Regions from separate parts of the Mesorhizobium sp. WSM4836 genome, predicted to be linked through region 1. Evidence: predicted binding sites of a transcription regulator. Region 1 holds the regulator's gene; the other holds the start of a gene.

Region 1 (12,169 bases):
CGGTAGTTCTCCGTAGAGCAAGAGATAGCAGACTTCGAGGAAGTCGCCGTGCTCGGCCAGCTGGTCGATTGGGTAGCCGCGGTGCAAAAGAATACCGGCATCGCCATCGATGAAGGTGATTTCCGATTCGCAGCTCGCCGTCGACGTAAAGCCGGGATCATAGGTAAAGACGCCGGTGGTGTTGTAGAGCGAACCGATGTCGATGACGTCTGGTCCTACCGAACCACTTCGTATCTTGAATTCATGGGTTTTGCCGTCGAGTTGCAGTTTTGCCGTCGACGCCTGGGTTTTGCCGCCAAATTCCATCTTTGTCGCAGGTTCGGTCATAGCAAACTCCTTTTTGTTTCCTCAGGCCGGCAACAGCAAAATATCTGAACACGTCAAAAGCATCGGAATACGCACATTTGCGCCCGCAACTGAATCTGCGGGCCAGATTTAGGCCAAGACCCAATGTTGCACTGCGAAACACACCTTTCAATGCCAATCTTCTTGGGCCAGTTTCCTAATCGATTTGATCAGCGATCCGCGCCAGACTTTCCTCGCGGCCAAGCACGGCCAGCACATCGAAGACGCCGGGCGAGGTGCTTTTGCCGGTGAGCGCGGCCCGCAACGGTTGGGCCACGGCGCCGAGTTTGTGGCCGCCGGCCTGCGCATAGTCGCGGATCGCGGCTTCCGCCGAGGCGGCAGACCATTCAGAAACCGCGGCCAGTGCCGCATGAGCGCCCTGCAGGATCGCGCGCGCCTCACCGCTGAGCAGCGCCGCCGCCTTCTCGTCGACCGGCAGCGGCCGCTCGACGAACAGGAATGCAGCCCTTTCAACAAGTTCGACCAGCGTCTTTGCGCGTTCCTTCAGGCCCGGCAAAGCGGCAAGCAATTGCGCCTTGCGTCTGTCGTCGAGGCTAGCTGCGATCGCCGGGCCGCCTTCGAGATAGGGCAGAGTGGCGATGAGGATATCGAGCAGCGTCGCGTCGTTCATGCGGCGCATGTGCACGCCGTTCAGCGCCTCGAGCTTGGCGAAGTCGAAACGGGCGGCGCCTTTGTTGACGTCGCCGATGTCGAACCATGCGATCATGTCGGCGATCGACATGATCTCATCGTCGCCGTGGCTCCAGCCAAGCCTCGCCAGATAATTGAGCAGCGCCTCTGGCAGGTAGCCCATGGCTCGATAGGCCTCGACGCCGAGCGCACCGTGACGTTTCGAAAGCTTGGCGCCGTCGGCACCGTGGATCAGCGGGATATGCGACATCGACGGCACCTCCCACCCCATGGCATGGTAGATCACCGTCTGGCGGGCGGCATTGGTCAAATGGTCGTCGCCGCGGATGATGTGGGTGACGCCCATGTCGTGATCGTCGACGACGACGGCATGCATGTAGGTCGGGTTGCCGTCCGAGCGCAGAATAATGAAATCGTCGAGATCCTTGTTGGGAAAGCGCACGTCGCCCTGGACGCGGTCATGCACAACCGTCTCGCCGTCTGTCGGCGCCTTGATGCGGATCGCCCCCTTGGCGCCGGCCGGCGCCTCCGAGGGGTCGCGGTCGCGCCAGCGACCGTCATAGCGGGGAGGTAGCCCCTTGGCCCGTGCGCTCTCGCGCATTGCCTCCAACTCGGCAGGCGTCGCATAACAATAATAGGCCTTGCCCATGCGAACGAGCTCCTCGGCAACCTCGCGATGGCGCGGCGCACGCTCGAACTGCGACACCGGCTCACCGTCCCATGTCAGGCCGAGCCAGGAAAGCCCGTCGAGGATGGCCGCGGTTGCCGCATCGGTGGAACGCTCGCGGTCGGTGTCCTCGATGCGCAGCAGCATCGTGCCGGCTGTGTGCTTGGCATACAGCCAGTTGAACAGCGCCGTGCGCGCCCCGCCAATATGCAGATAGCCGGTGGGCGAGGGGGCAAAACGGGTGACGACCTTGTCGGGCATGGAACTCTCAGGCAGGCGAAGGAAGTGGGTTTGCGGACTTTCGCGCGTTGCGCGTTCATGTAGCATAGGAGGTCGAGGGCGCAAGGGGCAGACCCGATGGCTGTGCGAGGCCGTGGTGCGGGCGAGGGCGAGGACGTTGGCAGCGGCGTCAGCGAACGCTTGCTGTTTGCCACGCCCCTGCCTGTCCTGCCGGCACCGGCCTTGCTGCCGGCTCCACGCTTTGATGCCCGGTCGCTGCCGGCGAGCGACCCAGCAACGGTTCCCGTGCCCGCGGCCGAGCCCATCGTGCGCCTACGCCGGCGTTTCCGCCTCCCGTCACCGTCCCGTCTCCGCAACGGCGTAACCTCGGCGGCCGGCCTGGAGCTCGACCGTGGGGTCGCCTTCCTGCTGGTGCCGGTGTTCCTCGCATGCGGGGTGGTCGTATATTTTTCGCTGGCGGTAGAGCCAGCCTTTCCACAGCCGATCGCAATCGTCGCCTTGGCAGCCGTCTGTGCCGTCGCCTCGCGGTCGTGGCCCAGAACCCGCCTATGCTTCATGGCGGCGTTGCTCTGCGCGCTTGGCGTGCTTGCCGCCAAGGTCGAGACCTGGCGTGTCGGAACGCATATGCTCGGTTCCGAAATCTCGACGCGCCTCACGGGTCGCGTCGTATCGTTCGAGCCCATGGCGAGCGGCCGCATCAGGCTGACGATCGATGTGATCTCGACTGCCAGGCCGACACTGCGCTACATGCCGGAACGGGTCCGCGTTTCGGCGATGAAGATACCGGCTGAGCTGACCGCCGGTTCCGAGATCGCCGGCTATGCGCGGCTGCTGCCGCCGACCGGGCCGGTGCGGCCCGACAGCTATGATTTCTCCTTCGACAGCTATTTCGCCGGTATCGGCGGCAGCGGCTTTTTTCTGGGCAATCCGAAAGTCGTGCCGTCGGGCAGCATGCCGCTTGCCGCGCGGCTTTCTTCCGCGATCGAAGACGCGCGCGAATCCATCGCGGACCATATCCGCAGCGTCATCGGCGGCGCTGAGGGCGAGATTGCTGCTGCGCTGATCGTCGGCGTGCGCGCCGGCATTCCCGAAGAGATCAACGAAGCGATGCGGCGTACCGGCATCTACCACATCATCTCCATCTCGGGGCTGCATATGGCGTTGGTCGCCGGCACCATCATGGCGCTGCTGCGCGGCGCCTTTGCGCTGTTTCCGGATTTCTCATCGCGACGGCCGGTCAAGAAATATGCGGCCGCCGCCGCGCTTTTTTCGATTGCGGCCTACCTCGTCTTTTCCGGCATTGTGGTGGCGGCCGAACGCAGCTTCATCATGTTGGCGGTGATGCTTATCGCCGTGCTGTTCGACCGGGCCGCGCTCACCATGCGCAATCTGGCGATCTCGGCCATCGCGGTCATTCTGGTGTCGCCGCACGAGGTGGTCGGTCCGAGCTTCCAGATGTCCTTCGCCGCGACGGCGGCCCTTGTCGGCGCCTATGCAGGCTGGTCCGATTACCGCGCCGGCAGGGCCACCACGCCGCCGCCCCGGCGGTCGCCGCTACGCTTTGCCGCTCGAAAGGTTCTGCTGGGGATGGGCGGCCTGGCGATGACCTCGATCATTGCAGGGAGCGCCACGGCGCTTTTCGCCATATGGCATTTCCAGCGCGTGGCGCCGCTCAGCCTGCTCGCCAATCTGGCCATCATGCCTATCGTCTCACTGGTCGTCATGCCCTTCGCCGTCCTCAGTGCGCTGGCGATGCCGTTCGGCGCGGACGGGCCTTTCCTCTACGTGATGGGCAAGGGGCTGACGGCGATGATCGCCCTGTCCGGGTGGATCTCCGAACGCTCGCCGATCGATGCGGTCGGGCTGATTTCGCTGAGATCTGTCCTTTTGGTGACGATCGCCCTCGTCATTGCCAGCATGGCGACGACCTGGCTGCGGCTCGTGGCACTTCCTTTTGCGCTCGCCGGCTTGCTAACGACAACGCAGACCCGCGTACCCGATGTATTGATCTCGGAGGACGCACGGCTGGTCGCGCTGCCGATCGGCAGCGGTGAACTCGCGGTCAACCGGGCAGGCCCGAATGAGTTCACCATCGACAACTGGAAACGCGCGCTCACATCAGAGGCTATCGTCGCGCCGGAAACACCTGGAAAGAACGATCCGCAATTCGACATTGCCGATCCGGCCGACCTACCGCCCGGCATGCCGTTCATTTGCACGGACGGTCTCTGCCTTGCCCGGCATCCATCCGGCGCGATCATCGCGCAAGCCAAGGACCGCGATGCTGCAGGGCCAGCCTGCGCCTTTGCCAGCTTGATCGTCATCGACGACGCCACCGCCCATAATCCCTGCTACTACGACCGGCTGGTCCTCGTCGTCACCAAACGGCAACTGGCGCGCGCGGGAAGTGCGGCCGTCTATTTCGATCCACAAGCGGCAACGCGCGCCGAAATCCGTTTCGCGATCGAAAAATCATACCGGCCCTGGCACGTGCAGCGAAAATTTTCACGCGCGGCACGGGGCCTGCCGCCATACCGCAGGGCCGACAAACCCAAAGCTGGCGCCAAGGGCGGAACTCAGTAGCGGCGGATCAGTCCGACGAGCTTGCCTTGCACCTTGACCCTGTCTGGTCCGAAGATGCGCGTCTCGTAGGCCGGATTGGCGGCTTCCAGGGCGATCGAGGCGCCCTTGCGGCGGAAGCGCTTCAGCGTCGCTTCCTCCTCGTCGACCAGTGCCACCACGATCTCACCGGGGCTCGCCGTATCGGCATTGCGGATAATCACCGTGTCGCCGTCGAAAATGCCGGCCTCGATCATCGAATCACCTTTGACCTCGAGCGCATAATGCTCGCCGCCCATGATCATATCCGGCGGCACCGAAATCGAATGCGTCTGGTGCTGGATGGCATCGATCGGCACACCGGCGGCGATGCGGCCCATCACTGGGATCGAAATGGCGGCGACGACATCGTCATCATTGCCGGCTGCAGGGCGCGAAGGGGCCGGCTTGCCTTGCCGAGGACCGCCTTGCCCAAGACTGCCCTGGATGACACTCGGCGAGAACTTGCGTGCCGCATTGAGGCCGGGGGCGATCGAGTCAGGCAGGCGCAGCACCTCCAGCGCACGGGCCCGGTTGGGCAAACGGCGAATGAAGCCGCGCTCCTCCAGCGCCGTAATCAGCCGGTGGATTCCGGATTTGGAAGCCAGGTCGAGCGCTTCCTTCATCTCGTCGAAGGAAGGCGGGATACCGCTTTCCTTCAACCTTTCGTGGATGAACATAAGCAGTTCGTGTTGTTTGCGTGTCAGCATAACGACCCCCAACAGAATCAGAAAAACAAACCCAGAACAAACACTATCTGTTCCAGTTGTGTTCCGCAACTGTTTAAAGTTTAATGAATGCGTTAAGGCTCGGGAAACAAACGACGCCTCTACCGGGGTACCCCATTTTCACCGCCGCGAGCCTCATCGCCTTGATTCTGCTTTCGTTTGCGCTCTTCTGGCTTCCCGAAAGGCCACGCTGGCCTTCGGCCGCCGGTCGGCAAAGGGCACGGAATTGAACTCGTATCGACTCTGCGGTTTGGTCAATGCACCGTGAACGAAACGAACTCAAAACGCCAACCTCGGTTAAGTCCTCGTTTCCACCGCCTGGTCAGGGCGCTTCTCGCCGGTGAGCCTTGCTGCGCGCAACCAGGTATTGGAAGAACAGTCGATGCGTGTCCGGCGTTGCGTTGGATCTTGGGGGAGCAGTCAAATCATGACAGGGATTCCCGATCTCGCGGCCATAAAGGCGATGGATGCCGCGGATCCGCTGCGGGCAATGCGCGACCGCTTTGTGTTGCCGCAAGGAGTGGTCTATCTCGACGGCAATTCGCTAGGAGCTGCTTCACGTGCCGCTTTCGATGAATTGCGCAAGGCCGCGACCGAAGAATGGTCGCATGATCTCATCCGCGCATGGAACACGGCCGGCTGGTTCAACATGCCGCTTGAACTTGGCGACCAGCTCGGGCGCCTGATCGGTGCCGCGGCCGGCCAGACGGTGGTCTGCGACACGACGTCGGTCAACATCTACAAGCTGCTGCACGCCGCCATGGCCATGCGGCCGGAGCGGCGGGTCATCGTCGCCGAGGGCGATAGTTTTCCGACCGACCTCTACATGGCTGAGGGTGTGGTTTCCACGCAAAAAGATACGCTGCTGCGCCTGTCGGGTGTCGACGCGCCGACCATCGAAGAGCTGATCGACGAACGCACCGCCGTGGTGCTGGTTAATCACGTCAACTACAAGTCGGGCGAACTGCGCGATATGCCCGCGCTGACGCGCAGGGCCCAGGAAGCCGGTGCGATGGTCGTCTGGGATCTCTGCCACACCGCCGGTGCGATGCCAGTCGAGCTCGACAAGGCAAACGCCGATTTTGCCGCTGGCTGCACCTACAAATATCTGAATGGCGGACCGGGCGCGCCTGCCTTCATCTATGCGGCTGAGCGGCATCTTGCCGACATCCAGCAGCCGCTCACCGGCTGGTGGGGGCATGCACGGCCATTCGCCTTCGAGCCAGGCTATACGGCCGGCACCGGCATCCGCCGTTTTCTGTGCGGCACCCAGCCGGTCCTGTCGATGCGCACGCTGAAGGGCGCGCTCGACGTCTGGAACGATGTCGACATGACGGCAGTGCGCAAGAAGAGCATCGCGCTGACCGATCTGTTCATCGAGCTTGTCGAGGCAAAGTGCGGCACTTACGGGCTCACGCTCGAAAGCACGCGCGACGGGAAAAAACGCGGCAGCCAGATTTCATTCATGCATGAGCATGGCTACCAGATCATGCGCGCGCTGATCGAACGTGGCGTGATCGGCGATTTTCGCGCGCCATCGACGATGCGCTTCGGCTTCACCCCGCTCTATGTCGGCTATGCCGATGTCTGGCAGGCCGTCGAAGTGCTTGAGGACATCCTGCGCACCGGTGGGTGGAAGGATGCGCGCTTCGCCATCAAGGCGGCTGTCACTTGAGATTGATGCGAGAGCTCGAATCTTGAGGCTGACGACGACGCGCCGCACGATGATCACGGCTACGTTGCAGGCCATATTGTCCGGGGAGGGCGCAGGGTGTTCGAACATCACATTGCCGATTGGGACAACGCCTATGCCAACGGCGCCAACATAGCCGGCAGCGATCGCTGGCCGGCGGCCTGGGTCGAGCCCGCGCGGGTTTTCCGCGACGTGCTTTCGACCGAGGGCAGGGCGCGGCTCGACTTGGCCTATGGCGATAAACCACGCAACCGGCTCGATCTTTTCCTGCCGGCCACCAAGCCCGAGGGGCTCGTGGTGTTCGTCCATGGCGGCTACTGGATGGCATTCGACAAGAGTTTCTGGTCGCATCTTGCCGCTGGCGCTGTTTATCGCGGCTATGCGGTGGCGATGCCGTCCTACACGCTCTGTCCGCAGATGCGCATCGGCGGCATCGTCAAGGAAGTCGGCGCGGCGATAGGCAAGGCGGCGGCGATGGTCGCAGGGCCGCTGATGCTGACCGGGCACTCGGCCGGCGGCCATCTTGTTAGCCGAATGGTTACGGCGACGACGCCGCTGGCGCCCGAAGTGGTCCGGCGCGTTCGTCATGTGATGTCGATCTCGGGAGTGCACGATTTGCGCCCGATCATGCGCACTGGCATGAACGAGACGCTGGCGATCGATGAGGCCGAGGCGCAGGCCGAAAGCCCGGTGCTGCTGCGCCCGACGGACAAGGCCCGCCTGACCTGCTGGGCCGGCGGCGGCGAGCGCGCCGAATTCCTGCGCCAGAGCGCGTTACTGGCCAATATCTGGATCGGCCTGGGTGCCGCGACCAGCTCGGTGGTCGAGCCTGACCGACATCATTTCAACATCATCGACGGTTTGGCCGATCCAGACCATCCGCTGACGCAAACCTTGATCTCGGAGTGAGGAGGTTCAGCGTAACATCAGCACGTCGCAGGGAGCGCCCGCCGCCGCGGCAGGCGCGAACGGCGCGCGAACGATCAGCCCGTTGGCATCGGCCAGCATTTTCAGCATCGAGGAGTCCTGGATGCCGAACGGCGTCGCCACGAGCGTATCGGCGTCGTCTGTGACAACAGCCCGCACATAATCTTGCCTGAGATCGTTGGCCGGCATGGCAGCACCGAGCCGTGCCTGACGCATATCCTGCTGAAAGGCGCGGCCGCCGAGCCGCGCCAGCAGCGGCTTCAGGAAGAGCTGGGTGCAGACCAGGCTCGCCACCGGATTGCCGGGCAGGCCGATGCAGCGGATCTTGCCCAGCCGCCCGAACATCAGCGGCTTGCCCGGCCGCATGGCGATCTTCCAGAAATCGAGCGTCATGCCTTGCCCGGTCAGCACGTCATGGACGAGGTCGTGGTCGCCGACCGAGGCACCGCCCAGCGTGACGATGACGTTCGCGCTAGCCTTCACCGCCTTTTCGACCAGCGCAGCGATCGCCTCCCTGCGGTCCGGCGCGATGCCGAGGTCGAGAGCGCGCGCACCGACCGACTGTGCGGCGGCGGCGACGCCATAGGCATTTGACGAGATGATCTGGTCGGGGCCAAGATCGCTGCCCGGCGGCAGCAATTCGTCGCCGGTGGCGATGAGGGCGACCAGCGGCCGTTTGACTACGCCGACCTCGGGGTGGTTGGCCGATGCCGCCAGCGACAAAGCGGCCGGATCGAGCAGGCGGCCTTTGGGGAGCAGGACATCGCCCTTGGCGAAATCGAGCCCGAGGCGGCGGATGTTGCGCCCCTGCACCGTCGGCTCCGTCACTTCGACGCTGCCGCCGCCGAGGTTGCGGACGTTCTCCTGGATGACGACGGTGTCGGCGCCTTCGGGAAGCGGCGCGCCGGTGAAGATGCGCACGGCCTGCCCCTGCTGCACCGAGCCGGAAAAGCCGCGTCCGGCCGGCGCCATGCCGACCACCGAAAGCCTTGCCGGTACGGACGCGATATCAATCGCCCGCACCGCATAGCCGTCCATGGCGGAGGCGTTGAACGGCGGCTGGGTGCGGAGCGCCACAACCGGCTCCGCCAGCACGCGGTCAGCAGCATCCAGCAGCGCGACGGGTTCGCCCGGCAGCGCTGCTGCGCCGTCCAGCAGGCGCTCGAGCGCCTCGGCAACGGGGACCTGCGCCATTATCGGCCTGCCTCGGTGGCCCCGTCTCCGGTGATCTTGTAGTCGCCGGATTTGCCGCCGCTCTTTTCAACCAGCCTGATGCCGGAGATGACCATGGCGCGGTCGACCGCCTTGGCCATGTCGTAGATGGTCAGGCAAGCGATCGAGACGGCACTCAGGGCCTCCATTTCAACGCCGGTTTTGCCTCTGACACGGGTCAATGCCGTCACCTTCAGGCCGGGCAACGCTGTGTCCGGCTCGATATCGACAGATATCCTGGTCAGCAGCAGCGGGTGGCAGAGCGGGATCAATTCATGTGTCTTCTTGGCCGCCATGATGCCTGCAATGCGAGCGGTGCCCAGCACGTCGCCCTTCTTGGCATCCCCGGCGAGGATCATGTCCAGCGTCTCGGCCCGCATCGATACGAAGCCCTCCGCGACAGCCGTGCGCACCGTCTCAGCCTTGTCGCCGACATCGACCATGTTGGCTTCGCCGTGCGCGCCAAGATGGGTGAGGGCCGCCGCCATCGTCAGATCGCCTCTGCCGGCGCCTTGCCCGTCAAAAGCAGGCGCGTTGCCGCGGCCACGTCCTGTTGACGCATCAGGCTCTCACCGACCAGGAAAGTGGCGATGCCGCTCCGCTCCAGCCGTCGGCAATCGTCATGCGAAAAGATACCGCTCTCGCTGACCAGAAGGCGGTCGGCCGGCACCATCGCTACCAGCCGTTCCGAGGTCTCGAGGCTGGTTTCGAAGGTCCGGAGATTGCGGTTGTTGATGCCGATCAGCCGCGACGACAGCTGCAGCGCGCGTTCCATTTCAGCCTTGTCATGCACTTCGACCAGCGCGTCCATGCCGAGCCCGAAAGCTGTCGCTTCGAGTTCTCTTGCCAACGCGTCGTCGACGCTGGCCATGATGATCAGGATGGCATCGGCACCCCATGCCCTGGCCTCGTAGACCTGATAGGGGTCGAACAGGAAATCCTTGCGCAAGGCAGGCAACTCGACCGCAGCGCGGGCACTGGTGAGGAATTCGGGGGCGCCTTGGAAGGAGGGTGCGTCGGTCAGCACCGAAAGGCAGGCGGCACCGCCTTTCGCATAGGCCCTGGCCAGCGCCGGCGGATCGAAATCGGCACGGATCAGGCCTTTGGATGGGCTAGCCTTCTTGATTTCGGCAATCAGCGCGAACCTGCCGGATTTGCGCTTTGCTTCAAGGGCGGAAAGAAAGCCGCGCGGCGCGTCCGCATCCGTCGCCCGTGCCTTGATTTCGGCGAACGGGACGCGCGCCTTGGCCGCCGCGATCTCGTCGCGCTTGTAAGCCTCGATCTTGCGCAGGATGTCGGACATGGTTTTAACCGTTCGAAATCTCGACCAGCCTGTCGAGGACTTTCAGCGCGCGGCCGCTGTCGATGGCCTGCGCCGCCGTCACCATGCCGTCGGCAAGCGTCGTCGCCTTGCCCGCCACCACCAGCCCGGCACCGGCATTCATCAGCACCGTATCGCGAAAGGCGCCAGCAGCGCCGTCTAGCATGTCGCGCAGTGCCTGGGCGTTGTGGGCGGCGTCGCCACCGCGCAACTCGTCCTTGGTGTGACGCTTTAGCCCAACGGCTTCCGGAGTCAGCACAAAGCTGCGGATCTCGCCGCCGGCCAATTCGGCGACCTGCGTCTCGCCGGTGGTGGTGATCTCGTCATAGCCGTCGCCATGGACGATCCAGGCATGGTCGGCACCAAGCGCCTTCAACGTTTCTGCCACTGGCATGATCCATTCGGGCAGAAACACGCCGACCATCTGCCGTCTGACACTCGCCGGATTGGAAAGCGGGCCTAGCAGGTTGAAGATGGTGCGGGTTCCGAGCTCGACGCGGGTCGGGCCGACATGCTTCATCGCCGGGTGATGCGCCGGCGCGAACATGAAGCCAACGCCGGCCTCGTGAATGCAGCGGCCGATCGTCTCCGGAGGGATGTCGATCTTAACGCCCAATGCGATCAGCACATCGGCGGCGCCGGTCAGCGAGGACAGTCCGCGATTGCCGTGCTTGGCGACGGGCACGCCGCTGCCGGCGATGACGAAAGCGGATGCGGTCGAAATGTTGACGCTGTGCGAATTGTCGCCGCCGGTGCCGACAATGTCGATGGCGCCCTCGGGAGCTTCGACGCGCAGCATCTTGGCGCGCATGGTGGCGACGGCGCCGGCAATCTCGCTGACGGTCTCGCCGCGCACGCGCAATGCCATCAGGAAGCCACCGATCTGGCCGGGGGTAGCATCGCCGGACATGATAATGTCGAAGGCTTCGCGCGCCTCCTCGAAGGAAAGGGCGCTGCCGGCGGCGACCTTGGCGATGTGGATCTTCAGCGCGCTCATCTGGCCAGAGCTTGGGTTACGGCCGTCTGATCGATGCGGACGTCATATTGCGTCTGCAACTGCGCCACCAACTGGTCGAGCAGGTCGTCGGACATGCCGGATGTGAAGGACTTCTGTGCGTCCTGGGGTACTGAGCTGGCGTCGGCCCCGGCGGGCTCGAATACCTCGGCAACCTTGAACAGGATCTGTCCGTCGCCGGTGGGCGAGGGGATCAGCCCGGTGCCGCCTTCGCCGACGCCGAACATCGCGGCGGCCCCTTCCTTACCGAAATCGACGTCGTCAGCATCGCGCTTGACACCGCGCTTGGTCTGCTTTTCGAGCTTGAGCTCACCGGCGATCACCTCGAGCGGGGCGCCGGCCTTGAGACGCTTCTCGAGCTCCTGAGCTTTTGCGGTGAGCCGTTTGGTGGTTTCCGCCGCGGTCCAGTGGGCCACGACCTTCTGGCGGACTTCGTCCAGCGTCCGGTCGCGGGCCGGCGTGATTGCGCTCACATCGTAGAAGACGAAGCCGTTATCGGCGGTGGTGAGACCTTCATTGTCGGTTCCGGGTTCGGATTCGAACACCGCCTTGATGAGCGCCGGCGATTCCGGCAGGTCTTTGACGATGCTTCCATCCGGCCGTTGGCCGGTGCGGTCGATGGCGTCGATGGTGACGACCTTCAGCTTCAATTTGGCGGCTGCCTCGGCGAGCGAGCTGCCCGAGGCGCGCGTATCCTCGTAATTGTCGTGCACGTCGAGCAAGATGCGGCTTGCCTCGCCCAGTGCCAGGTCCTTGCGGATCTGCTCGGACA
Region 2 (12,169 bases), on a different contig from region 1:
GAAACGTCCATAGTAAGCCGGATCACCGAGCACCACGGCGAGCGTCTCGCCAGTAGCCTTCAGGCGGATATGCGCCTCGCGGACCAGGGCACCGCCGATGCCGGTGCCGTGGAACGACGGCTCGACCGCCAGAGGCGCCAAAGCCACCGCCGGAAAGCTCTTGCCGCCATTCTGCACGAAGAGCCGTGAAAACAGGATATGGCCGACTACCTGCCCGTCTTCGTCCGCCACCAGTTCGACGACGGCATCACCGCCGGTGACCAGCGCGTCGACCAGTCCGGCCTCCGTCTGCTGGCCGAATGCGTGTTCTTCGACAAGGCGGATCGCCTCGCGGTCCCGCGGCGTCGCCGCCCGTATGGACATCATGCTCATGACAGTTTCATTCCTTCTTCGAGCTTGGCCCCGCGCAGAAACTCCTGCGCGGCAATGGGCCTTCCGCCCGCACGTTGAACTTCGACCAGCCTGATCGCGCCTGACCCGCAGGCGACCGTCAGCCGGTCATCGAGAATTCCTCCCGGTTCGCCGGCGCCTTGCGAGAGCGTCGAGCGAAGCAGTTTCAGCCGTTCCACGCGGCCGCCGATTTCGGCCTCGCACCATGCACCGGGAAAGGGCGACAGGCCGCGAACCTGGTTGTGCACGTCGCCGGCAGGTCGCAGCCAGTCTATGCGAGTCTCCGATTTATCGATTTTCTTGGCGTAGGTCACCCCCACCTCCGCCTGTGCGGTAAATGTCAGCGTATTCCGCTCCAGCCGTTCGAGCGCTTGCACCATCAGCGCAGCACCCAAGACCATCAGCCGGTGGTGCAGATCGCCGGCCGTCATGTCGGGTCCAATGGCGCATTTTTCAACCATTGCCACCGGCCCGGTGTCGAGGCCTTCCTCCATCCGCATCACCATCATTCCCGTCTCGGTATCGCCGGCCGTGATGGCGCGCTGGATAGGGGCAGCGCCACGCCAGCGCGGCAACAGCGATGCGTGACCGTTGAGGCAACCGAGCCGCGGCGCCTCGATAATGGGTTTGGGCAGAAGCAGCCCGTAGGCGACGACCACGGCGACGTCGGCACGCAAGGCGCGGAACGCCTCCTGCTCCGCCTCGCTCTTCAGCGACACCGGCGTGCGAACCTCGACCCCCAACCGATCCGCCTCGCGCTGCACCGGCGACGGCGTCAGCTCAAGCCCGCGCCGGCCGCCGGCGCGCGGCGGCTGCGTGTAGACGGCTGCCAATTCATGCCCTGCCCCCGCAATCGCCCGCAAGGTCGGCACCGAGAATTCAGGCGTACCCATAAAGATGACACGCAGGGGCATTTTGTTCCGGGATCCGATCTAGTCGTCCGCCAAGTCGGTCAGGCGCCCGCTTCAAACGGGTTTACGAGCTTCAGGTCAAGCCCGTCGAAGTCGCGGACATTGCAGGTCGGCGACCAAAGTCGCCTTTCCTCTCTGCCTCAATTTCGTCCGTGATCTTGCCGAATTCGTCGTCAATTGCGTTTTCGGCGGCGAATGCCCCGCGGATGACGTCCCATGGCGAAAGACCCGGTATCAGCCCAGCTTGCCTTTCGGCGGTCATGCCTTTCAACAAAAGGTCGATCGCCTTGCCCGACAAGCTCTGGCCGCCCTTCTGCGCGGCCTGTTCGATTTCATGCTTCAAGGATTCGGGAATATTTCTGATCAGCATATCGACCATCGCCTTACCCCACCATCTTGCCCGGCGCCTTGTCTCTGGCGAGCTTTTTGAACTTCTTGACCACCATGTCGCGCTTCAGTTTTGAGATGTGATCGATGAACAGTACGCCGTTGAGATGGTCGATCTCGTGCTGCAGGCAGGTCGCCATCAGCCCTTCGGCCTCGATCTCCTGCAGCTTGCCGTCGCGATCGAGATATTTCACCCGCACCGCCGCCGGCCGCTCGACCTCGGCATAATAATCGGGGATCGACAGGCAGCCTTCCTCATAGACCGAACGCTGGTCGGAGCTTTCGAGGATTTCGGGATTGATGAAGACGTGTGGTGCCGGCGTCTCGTCCTCCTTGGCGAGGTCGATCACCAGCATGCGCAAGGGTTCGCCAACCTGGATCGCCGCGAGGCCGATGCCGGGCGCGTCATACATGGTGTCCAGCATGTCGCCGGCCAGTTTGCGCAGATCGCCGTCGACACGCTCGACCGGTTTTGAAACCTGGCGCAGGACGGGATCGGGGAGGATGATAAGCGGCTTGATCGACATGGCGTCTCACCTAAGACCTCGCAGGAAAAGCGTCAACCGGGACGCCTTTGGGTCGTTCACGTTTTGATCTGTGCCGGCACACCGAATCATCTATGCTGTCGGCATGAACGATCTGGCCACCATCCTGTCCGAACCTGTCGCCCGCCTCGGCGCCACCACGATCACGCTCGGCCATGCCCTGGGTTTCGGCGCAATGCTGTTCCTCGGCCTGTTCGTGGCGCTCGTCGTTGCGCTCTGGCGATCGGCCAAGGCGCGTGCGGTGGCGGCCGCCGAAGCCGCCGACCATGCCCGCGACGCCGAGGTGCGGATGGCCGGCATCTTGGCAAGCCAGGCGGAAATGCAGGGCCGCATGGGCGCCATCGCGGAAGTGTTCGGCGCGCGCCAGGCGGAACTGACACAGTCGATTGGCCAGCGTCTCGATGCCATGACCGGCCGCCTGGGCCAGACCATGACCGAGCAGACGAGATCGACACATGAAAGCCTCGCCAAGTTGCAAGAGCGGCTGGCGGTCATCGATATCGCGCAAGGCAACATCCAGTCGCTGGCCGGCCAGGTCGTGCAATTGCAGGCGATCCTTTCCAACAAGCAGACGCGCGGCGCCTTCGGGCAGTCGCGCATGGAAGCAATCGTCGCCGACGGATTGCCGCACGGCGCCTATGAATTCCAGGCCACCTTGTCGAATGGCAGCCGGCCCGACTGCCTGGTGAAGATGCCGAACGGCGCACCGTCGCTTGCCATTGATGCAAAGTTTCCGCTCGAGGCCTGGAATGCCATCCGTGCCGCCGAAGGCGCCGACCTGCAGAAGTCCGCCGCTCAGGCTTTCCGCCGCGACATCGAGGTGCATGTCCGCGACATCGCCGAAAAATACCTGATCCAGGGCGAGACGCAGGATACCGCCTTCATGTTCGTGCCTTCGGAATCGGTGTTCGCCGAGATCCATGAGAATTTCGAGGCCATTGTCCAAAAGGCGCATCGCTCACGGATCGTCATCGTCTCGCCGTCGCTTTTGATGCTGTCGATCCAGGTTATCCAGGCAATTCTCAAGGATGCCCGCATGCGCGAGCAGGCGCACCTCATCCAGGGCGAGGTTATCCGGCTGATGGAAGACGTCTCTCGGCTCGACGATCGGGTGCGCAAATTGCAGACGCATTTCGGCCAATCGGCCAAGGATATCGAGGACATCCTGGTCTCGACATCGAAGGTGACTAGGCGCGGACAAAAGATCGAGGCGTTGGAGTTTGGCGTGCAGCCGGCGGAGGACACTGCTGGTTCGAATGGCAGCGGAGCAAAAGCGGAAAGCAGCCCGCGTGTCGCCGATTCGAAAACGGGACAATTGAGGCTGAGGGTCGTCGAAGGCGACGATTGAGAGCTATGCTGGAACCCGGAGCCGATCGCTTCGCCTGGGTCCGGCGCTACTGCTCCTCGATGATGGTCGTGCCTTCGAATTCCGGCAGCCAATGCAGCGCCGAGCGATGCCAGATCTGCTTTCTCGGCACCAGTTGATCGCGCTGCCGCGCCGTGCCGACTCTGATGCCGTAAACCTTCGGTCCCGCGCCCGCCGATGTGGCGTAGAGATGCGAGCCGCACTCGCCGCAAAATGCCTGGGCGCGCTTGGCGCCGCTCGAACCGGTCTTGATGTAGATCTTCGGCGTGCCCTTGGTGATCCTGTAATTGTCCTCGGACGCCGGCACGGTGACGCGAAAGGCCGTTCCGGTTAGCTTCTGACAATCGATGCAGTGACAAATGGTGGTCTTCTCCGGATCGACCTCAGCCTCGTAAGTTATGGCGCCGCAATGACACCCGCCGTCGATTTTCATCTTCGTTCCTCCCGAGCTTTGGCCCGCAATCATAACCGGGACTGCCCGATGGCGCAGCCATTTCCTCAGGCCGGTTCCCCTCCGGACGCCGCCAAGGCCTTACTCCGGCGTTCCCAGGTGCCGGTGGTCTGCGGCTTGACGAAGAGCCGTGTGAGCTCCGGCATCTCTGCCCTCAGCCGCGTCTCTAGGCGTTCGACGCAGGTCTCTATCTCGGGCGCCGACAAATGGTCCTCGAACTCGATGCTTAGAGCGGCGACGATCTCGTGCGGACCCATATGCAGCGTCAGCGCGCCATTCGCCCGTTGCACCGCCGGATCCTGCTGGACGATGGCCAGCACCTTTGTTCGCACCTCGGGCGAGGCAGGCTCACCGAGCAGCAGGCTTTTGCTTTCGCGCGCCAGGAAGATCGCGGTCGCGCCCAGGATGAGCGCGATACCGATCGACGCGGCGCCGTCTAGCTTCGGCATGTCCAGCCGTTCCGCCGCCAATATGCCGGCGAAGGCGACAACGAGGCCGAGAAGTGCCGCGCTGTCCTCGAAGAGTACCGTGTAGACACTCGGATCCTTGCTGAGCTGCACCGCCTCGAGCCAGCCGTGGCTGCCTTTTTGGTGACGGAACTCCTTCAGCGCCACTAGCCAAGAGGTGCCTTCGAAGAGGAAGGAAAGGCCAAGGACAGCGTAGTTTACCTTGGCGTTGGCGATCGGCTCCGGCGTCATGATGTGCGTCACGCCTTCGTAGAACGATATGCCGGCGCCCAGTGCAAAGACGAGGAGCGCAACGATGAAGCTCCAGAAGTACAGCTCGCGGCCATGGCCGAGCGGATGCGTGCGATCGGCCGGGCGCGCGGCACGGTGCATACCGTAAAGCAGCAGGCTGCCATTGCCGGTATCGACCAGCGAATGGACGCCTTCCGACAGCATTGCCGAGCTGCCGGTGGACAAGGCAGCGGCGAATTTGGTCAGTGCGATCGCAAGATTTCCGGCGAGCGCCGCATAGATCACTTTTTTCGACCCGCCATGCGCCGCCATGGTGTGCCGCCTTGGTTGATGCGCCGAGATTGGCGGAGCGCCCGCCCACGCTCCACAGCTCCCACAACGCCCGAAGCGTCGAGTTGTTCAAAAGTGCAGTCGTTCAAACGGGCGGCGCGCGGGGCTATTCGACGATCTCGTCCGTCCAGACCTTGAAGCCAGCCAGCGCGCCCGGCCCGAAAATGTGGGTCAGCGGCACATCGGCGGCATCGCGTCCGGAGGCAATCAGGATCCGGCCGATGCGCGGCGCGTTGTTGCGCGGGTCGAACGCGTGCCAGCGGCCGCCGAGATAGACCTCCATCCAGGCGGCGAAATCCATGTCAGACCACGGCTTCGGCAGGCCGATATCGCTGATATAGCCGGTGCAGTAGCGGGTCGGAATGTTCAGGGCGCGGCAGAAGGCAACAGCGAGGTGAGCAAAGTCGCGGCACACACCGCTCTGCTCGCGATAGGCTTCGGCAGCGGTGCGTGTCGGCCGTGCATTGAAATAATTGAAGACGATGTGGTTATGGACGAAGTCGCAGACGGCCTGAACGCGCGGAACGCCGAGCGGCGTGCTGCCGAACAGCCGCCACGCTTCATTCGCCAGCACGTCGCTCTCGCAATATCGGCTGGGCAGCAGGAACAGCAGCGTCTCCGACGGCAGATCGCGCACCTCGTGCTGCCACGCCGTCAAGTCGCGCGTCTCGAAGGAGCCGGGGTCGCGGATGACCGCGTCCGTGCCGAACGCAAAGCGCCCGGCCGGCGCAACGAAACGGTTGCACCAATTGCCGAAACTATCGCGGTAGCTTTCGATCGAGACCGGCGGGTTCGACGTCAGGAAGTCCGGCCGTTCGAGATCGGATGCGCGCGAATAATGGACGTTGAGCATCGCGATCAGCGGTGTTTCCTGCGGGAAATCGAAGCTCATCTGGCAACCGATGTGAATCCGCATTGTCGTCCTGACCGGCCTGCCTGACCACCAGCCGGCGAAACGCAAGGGCTGATGCTGCAGTGCGAAAAAGACCATGGCACGGACCGCTGCGGTTTACGAGGGAATTAGAAACCGGTTGACAGCCATCGGCCAGGGCGACTGCACGGCAGCGGCCTCTTGCAGTCGAGCGTTTTCTCTTGTTTCACTTCGCCAGACATCAACTGGAGGAACGAATCATGGCTAAAGGTGCGATGAAGGCAGGCAAGGAAGCCCGCAAGCCGAAGAAGGACGCCAAGAAACCGGCGCCGGCGCCGGCCCTGAAGGCACCGCCGGTGAAGGCGATGAAGCTGAAGGACAAGTAAGCCGCAGCTACCGTTTCGGCTTATTCGACGGCCGCAAACGCGGCGGTATGATTGTTCATCAAGCGCACGCGCATCCCTCGATGATCGTCCTGCATCGCGCTAATCGTCGGCGGCATCATGGGACTGAAGCTCGCGGCTTGAGTCGCCACGGACAAACAAACACGTTCGGGGCCGCTGCAAGGCGGCCCCAAATCTTGAATTCGGCTGATCAGCGCCGGAAAGCGCTATCGCGCGGAGAAGCCGGGCGGCGTCCTGCCGGTGCGTTGCTTGCGCGCGGCATAGCGCGCATCACGCTTGGCCTTGCGTTCAGCCTCGTCAGCAAGAAAACGGGCGATGCGCTCGTTCTCTTCAGCTTCCCGGATCTTGGCTTCCGCCTGTGCGGCTTCTTCGGCGGCAATCCGTGCCGCTTCGGCAGCTGCCTCGCGCTCGGCCTTTTCGGCCGCTTCGCACGCCAGCTTTTCCTGCTTCAGCCTGGCCTTTTCGGCCTCGCGTATCGCACGGGCCTCGAGGATCGCCTTGCGTTCGGCCTGTCGTGCCAGCACCGCAGGATCGTCTGCCGCCGGCTTTGACTTGAAGCGCTCCAGAAGCGCTTTTTTTGCCTCGTTCGCGGCATTGCGCCGCTCGAAAATGTCTTTTTCCCTGTAGATAGCCAAGTCCACTTCCCTGGAGTCAATTTGCGAGGCTTACATACGCGCGAAAACCGAGAGTTCAAGCGCCAAAACGGTATGCCAGCCATGAAATTCTGATCTGTTGCAGCCGGGAGACGCCATTTCGATTGAATTCGACTGAAAGCCACCCGCACTGTTCACCATCCAGGCATCTGGCGGGGCGGCGGACTGATCGCTACCTGTAGCGCCAGGACAAAACGCTGGGATGACACACTATGGAACTCGGTCTCTACACCTTCGCCGACGTCAGCCCCGAACCGGGTCCCGGTGCGATCGGTGCGCATGAGCGGCTGCGCAACCTGATCGAGGAGATCGAGCTCGCCGATCAGGTCGGACTGGACGTCTTTGGTCTCGGCGAGCACCACCGTCCCGACTACGCCGCCTCCGCTCCGGTGGTGGCACTAGCGGCGGCGGCCGAACGAACCAAGCGCATAAGGCTGACCAGCGCTGTCACCGTGCTGTCCTCCGACGATCCGGTTCGCGTCTTCCAGCAGTTTGCCACCCTCGATCTTCTGTCCGGCGGCCGGGCCGAGATCATGGCCGGGCGCGGCTCGTTCATCGAATCCTTTCCGCTGTTCGGCTACGATCTCGAAGATTATGACGAGCTCTTCGCCGAGAAGCTCGACCTGCTGCTCGCCATCCGCGATCATGTCAGGGTTACTTGGTCGGGCAGTCTGCGCGCGCCGATCAACGATCGCGGCGTCTATCCCCGGCCCCTGCAGGACAAATTGCCGATCTGGATCGCGATCGGCGGCACACCGCAATCGGCGGGCCGGGCTGGCGTGCTCGGGTTGCCGCTGGCGCTGGCGATCATCGGTGGCGAGCCGGCGCGGTTCGCACCGCTGTTCGACATCTATAGGGATGCGGCCAGGCGGGCCGGCAACGATCCGGCGAGCCTTGCCACCAGCCTCAACGTGCACGGCTTCATCGCCGAGACCACGGACCAGGCAGCCGGCGATTTCTACGGGCCGCAGGCCGAGGTGATGAACCGCATCGGCCGTGAGCGCGGCTGGGGGCCGACTTCGCGGGCGCATTTCGACCAATCGCGCGGCCCAAACGGCGCGCTGTTCGTCGGCAATCCAGAACAGGTGGCCGAGAAGATCATTGCCCAGCACAGGATGTTCGGCAACGACCGCTTCCTGCTGCAAATGGCGATCGGCACCATGCCGCACGCCAAAGTCATGAAGGCTATCGAACTCTACGGCACCGAGGTGGCGCCGATCGTGCGCCGGGAAACTGCGAAGGCCGTTCCCGCCGTGGCGGCGCCGGTTGCCTGATGCAAGGCCGCTAGCGGCCTTGCCGGTGACGTCGGCTAACGGAACCTTGAAGCCATAGAGGCGTTTTCAACGTCCACACCAATCGCGGTGTGCCGCCGAGGGTCAGAATGAAAGCCGAACCCGCCGCTTCGGGCGCAAGCGCTGCCGAAAGCCCGGATCCGCGCGTCGAGGCGCGGGCGGATGCGCATCTGATGCGTTCGCTGCTCCTCGGCATCTTCATCCTGATGGCAATCTACGCGCTTTATTTTGCCCGCGCCTTCTTCATGCCAGTCATTCTGGCTTTCCTGCTGGCGCTGACGCTAACGCCGATCGTTCGCTTCCTGCGCAAGCATGGCATGCCCGATGTCATTTCGGCGACACTGCTGGTGCTGCTTTCGTTCTGCCTCGTCGCCGTCGCGGGATATCTGCTCAGCGGCCCGGTCATCGACCTCATCAACAACACCTCGACGATCGGCCAGCAGCTTACCGAACGTCTGGCACAACTGCGCCGTCCGTTCGAACGGATCTTGGAGATTTCGCGCCAGATCGAGGGCCTGACACAGACATCCCAGGAGCCGGGCGTTCAGAGAGTGGCGATGGCGCCGTCCGGTATTCTCTCGCAAGCCGCCGGCAATGTGCTGTCGGCCGGCACCAGCGTCGTCATTGTCTTCGTCCTGTCGCTGTTCCTGCTCGCCTCCGGCACGATGTTCTATGAAAAGATCGTCCAGTCCTTCCCCAGTCTCAGCGAAAAGAAGCGGGCACTGCGCGTCGTCTATGACGTCGAACGTGAAATCTCGCACTATCTGCTTACTGTCACGGTCATCAATACATGTCTCGGCGTGGTCATCGGGCTCGGTTTGTGGGCACTCGGCGTGCCCAACGCGCAGGTCTGGGGCGCGGCAGCGGCTCTGCTCAATTTCTTGCCCTATATCGGGGCGCTGACCACCATCACGCTGGTTACGATCATCGCGCTGATCAGCTTCGACACGATTTCCTACGCGCTGCTGGCGCCAGCCTTCGTCCTTATGTGCGATGTCGTCGAAGGCCAGTTCGTGACGCCGACGGTGGTCGGCCGCCGTCTCGAGATCAACGCCGTGGCAATCCTCATCGCCATCGCCTTCTGGTCGTGGCTATGGGGTTTCGTCGGTGCGCTGCTGGCGGTGCCGCTGCTGGTCGTCATCAAGGTGTTTTGCGATCATTTCGACGGTCTCAGCCATGTCGGCAATTTCCTGGCGGCGCAACACACGGCGGTGATCGAGGACGAAGAGATTCCCGAGGTGAAAAAGTAGCGGCTTAAAGGGCCAAAGCGCCCCGATCGCTGCCGATCACGACCTTGCATCGGTCGCACGTCCGTTGTGCCCGAAGTGCTCCATCAACATTTTGAATTTGCCGCCTCGGCAACGGCTTCCTACATCCCTTCGGCCCACAGGAAACCCGCGCCGATGACCGTTCTTTCCGTTCTCGACCTGTCGCCGATCGTCGAAGGCAGCAACGCTTCGCAGTCACTCGCCAATTCGCTCGATCTCGCCCGCCATGCCGAGCGGCTGGGTTACCGGCGTTACTGGCTGGCGGAGCACCACAATATGCCCGGCATCGCCAGCGCCGCCACCTCGGTCGTCATTGCCCATGTCGCCGGCGGCACCAGGACGATACGCGTCGGCGCCGGCGGCATCATGCTGCCCAATCATTCGCCGCTGGTCATTGCCGAGCAATTCGGCACGCTCAATGCCCTGCATCCCGGTCGCATCGATCTCGGCCTCGGCCGGGCGCCCGGCACCGACATGGCCACCGCACGGGCGCTGCGCCGCAACCTCGACGCCGGCGCCGACAATTTCCCGCAGGACGTCGTCGAACTGATGGGGTACTTCCAGCCGGCCGAAGAGGGTCAACGCATCCGCGCGGTGCCGGGCGAAGGCGAAAAGGTGCCGATCTGGATTCTCGGCTCCAGCTTCTACGGCGCGCAGCTTGCCGCCATGCTCGGCCTGCCCTACGCCTTCGCTTCGCATTTTGCGCCGGCCGAGCTCGACCATGCGCTGGAGATCTACCGCTCGCGCTTCCAGCCGTCGGAGCAGCTCGACAAGCCGTATGTGATGCTCGGCCTCAACGTCTTCGCCGCTTCTTCCGATGCCGAGGCGCGGCTGTTGTTCACCTCGCTGCAGCAGGCCTTCGTCAATCTGCGCACCGGCCGGCCCGGCCGATTGCCGCCGCCGGTCGAAGGATATGAGTGCGACCTCGATCCGATGGCCAAGACCATGCTCGGACAGGCGCTTTCCTGCGCCGTCGTCGGCTCTCCCGAAACGGTCAGGCAAGGCATCGACGCATTCGTGCGCCGCACCGGCGCCGACGAACTGATGGTCACGGCGCAGATTTTCGACCATGCGGTGCGGGTGCGCTCGTTCGAGATCCTGGCCGACGTTCACAAATTGCTGTCGGAAGCTGCCTGAGAGTTGGTTCGCCACTTGGCAGTGTTGCGGTTAAGGCCGGCCTCAGGCAGGGAACATCGCGAACAGGTGTGCGAAGACATCGCGAACAGTTCGCGCGCTTTACGCGGAGGTTTTCGATCCGTCAAGCTCGTCTGTCAGACGGAAACGCGGGGTCTACTAAATGACGATCACCTTGGTGCCGATTGTGGAGCGGTTATAGAGATCGATGATGTCCTGGTTCATGAGGCGAATGCAGCCCGCCGACACAGCTTTGCCGATGGACCACCATTCAGGGCTACCGTGCAGGCGATATCCAGTGTCACCTTTCTCGTTGAAAAGATAGAGCGCCCGCGCCCCGAGCGGGTTCATGAGTCCGCCCTCCATATGAGCCGGTATGATGCGGCCCCGCTTCTGCTCGCGCACGATCATCGCAGACGGCGCGCTCCAATCCGGCCATTCGCGCTTCCTCGCAACGTGAGCGGTGCCATGCCACTCGAAGCCCGCCTTGCCGACGCCGATTCCGTAGCGCAGCGCCTGACCGTCTCCTAACACGTAGTAGAGGAATTTCGCTCCTGTATCGACAATGATGGTGCCAGGCGCCTCTTCAGTCGCATAAGGCACTGTCTGCCGAAGGAACTTTTGGTCAACCTTGTAGATCGGAACCGGCGGAACGCGAAAACCGGCGTCGGTGAGACCGCCATAGGCCGAGGGAGAAGTCTTTAATGGACCGCCGGTGGTGCAGCCGAAGAATGCGACCATCCCAGCAAGCACCAGCCCGATTAGGATCGATTTCACGCACATGCCTCAAGCCGGCGCCCGTGCGGGCGATCAGCCGCATCTCGTCATATTCCTAATCCGACATGCTTCGATTGCCAAGATTTTCCTGCTTGTCGGCGGGCTGATTGCTGGCCACTTGGCTCGATCGGCGCCGCGTCCTTCAATTGCTCGGTTTTCGAACGACGAACGCCCGTAGCGGCTGCGAAGGGTCGGCAGGACAGAGCCCAAGCGCTACGCGCTGACGCTCTGCGCAGTTGCACCTAGCGGACGGCATGAATTGCGGATCATCAAGCGTCCCTTGAGTGTCAGCTTGCGCGGCGGGGCATCCCTGTTTCCGGCGAGCCGGTCGAGCAGCAGATTGGCCGCCTGTTCGCCAATCGCCTGCACCGGCTGTGCGACCGTGGTCAATTGCGGCCGGAACACATCCGACCACGGAAAATCGTCGAAGCAGGCGACCGAAATATCCTCCGGACAGGACAGGCCGATATCGCGAATGGCCTTCATGGTGCCGATCACCATCGGGTTGTTGGCCGAAAAGATGGCGCTCGGCCGGTCGTGCAGCGAAAGCAACTGCATGGTGGCGTTGTAGCCATCGACTTCGTGGAAATTGCCGAAGCGGACGAGCTCGGGCTCGGCCGGCAGGCCGGCGGCCTGAAGGGCCTCGCGATATCCCGCCATGCGGTCATGCATCGGCGAGATATCGAAAGAGC

The links. The regulator LexA, encoded in region 1, represses DNA repair genes until DNA is damaged. The targets are predictions, from matches to a motif close to TGTTCNNNNTGTGTTCNG.
Region 2: a site for LexA is predicted at 2,269-2,286, ahead of AC0L2P_RS04605 (DNA recombination protein RmuC). Genes of this name have one in related genera too.

What each region holds. Positions count from the first base shown of each region.
Region 1 is NZ_JBVVQF010000004.1:160,398-172,566, reverse strand. Features, by position in the region: gene gltA (citrate synthase) at 1-327, opposite strand, end outside; gene gltX (glutamate--tRNA ligase) at 503-1,924, opposite strand; gene AC0L2P_RS06925 (ComEC/Rec2 family competence protein) at 2,021-4,486, shown strand; gene lexA (transcriptional repressor LexA) at 4,480-5,211, opposite strand; gene kynU (kynureninase) at 5,657-6,904, shown strand; gene AC0L2P_RS06910 (alpha/beta hydrolase) at 7,001-7,831, shown strand; gene AC0L2P_RS06905 (molybdopterin molybdotransferase MoeA) at 7,838-9,043, opposite strand; gene moaC (cyclic pyranopterin monophosphate synthase MoaC) at 9,043-9,549, opposite strand; gene trpC (indole-3-glycerol phosphate synthase TrpC) at 9,552-10,364, opposite strand; gene trpD (anthranilate phosphoribosyltransferase) at 10,369-11,379, opposite strand; gene AC0L2P_RS06885 (SurA N-terminal domain-containing protein) at 11,376-12,169, opposite strand, start outside.
Region 2 is NZ_JBVVQF010000003.1:80,672-92,840, forward strand. Features, by position in the region: gene AC0L2P_RS04585 (GNAT family N-acetyltransferase) at 1-372, opposite strand, end outside; gene fmt (methionyl-tRNA formyltransferase) at 369-1,298, opposite strand; gene AC0L2P_RS04595 (plasmid stabilization protein) at 1,375-1,671, opposite strand; gene def (peptide deformylase) at 1,685-2,215, opposite strand; gene AC0L2P_RS04605 (DNA recombination protein RmuC) at 2,319-3,581, shown strand; gene AC0L2P_RS04610 (GFA family protein) at 3,628-4,032, opposite strand; gene AC0L2P_RS04615 (cation diffusion facilitator family transporter) at 4,098-5,060, opposite strand; gene AC0L2P_RS04620 (transglutaminase-like domain-containing protein) at 5,185-5,994, opposite strand; gene AC0L2P_RS04625 (hypothetical protein) at 6,210-6,335, shown strand; gene AC0L2P_RS04630 (DUF6481 family protein) at 6,560-6,988, opposite strand; gene AC0L2P_RS04635 (LLM class flavin-dependent oxidoreductase) at 7,219-8,280, shown strand; gene AC0L2P_RS04640 (AI-2E family transporter) at 8,388-9,548, shown strand; gene AC0L2P_RS04645 (LLM class flavin-dependent oxidoreductase) at 9,702-10,703, shown strand; gene AC0L2P_RS04650 (L,D-transpeptidase) at 10,860-11,483, opposite strand; gene AC0L2P_RS04655 (LacI family DNA-binding transcriptional regulator) at 11,691-12,169, opposite strand, start outside.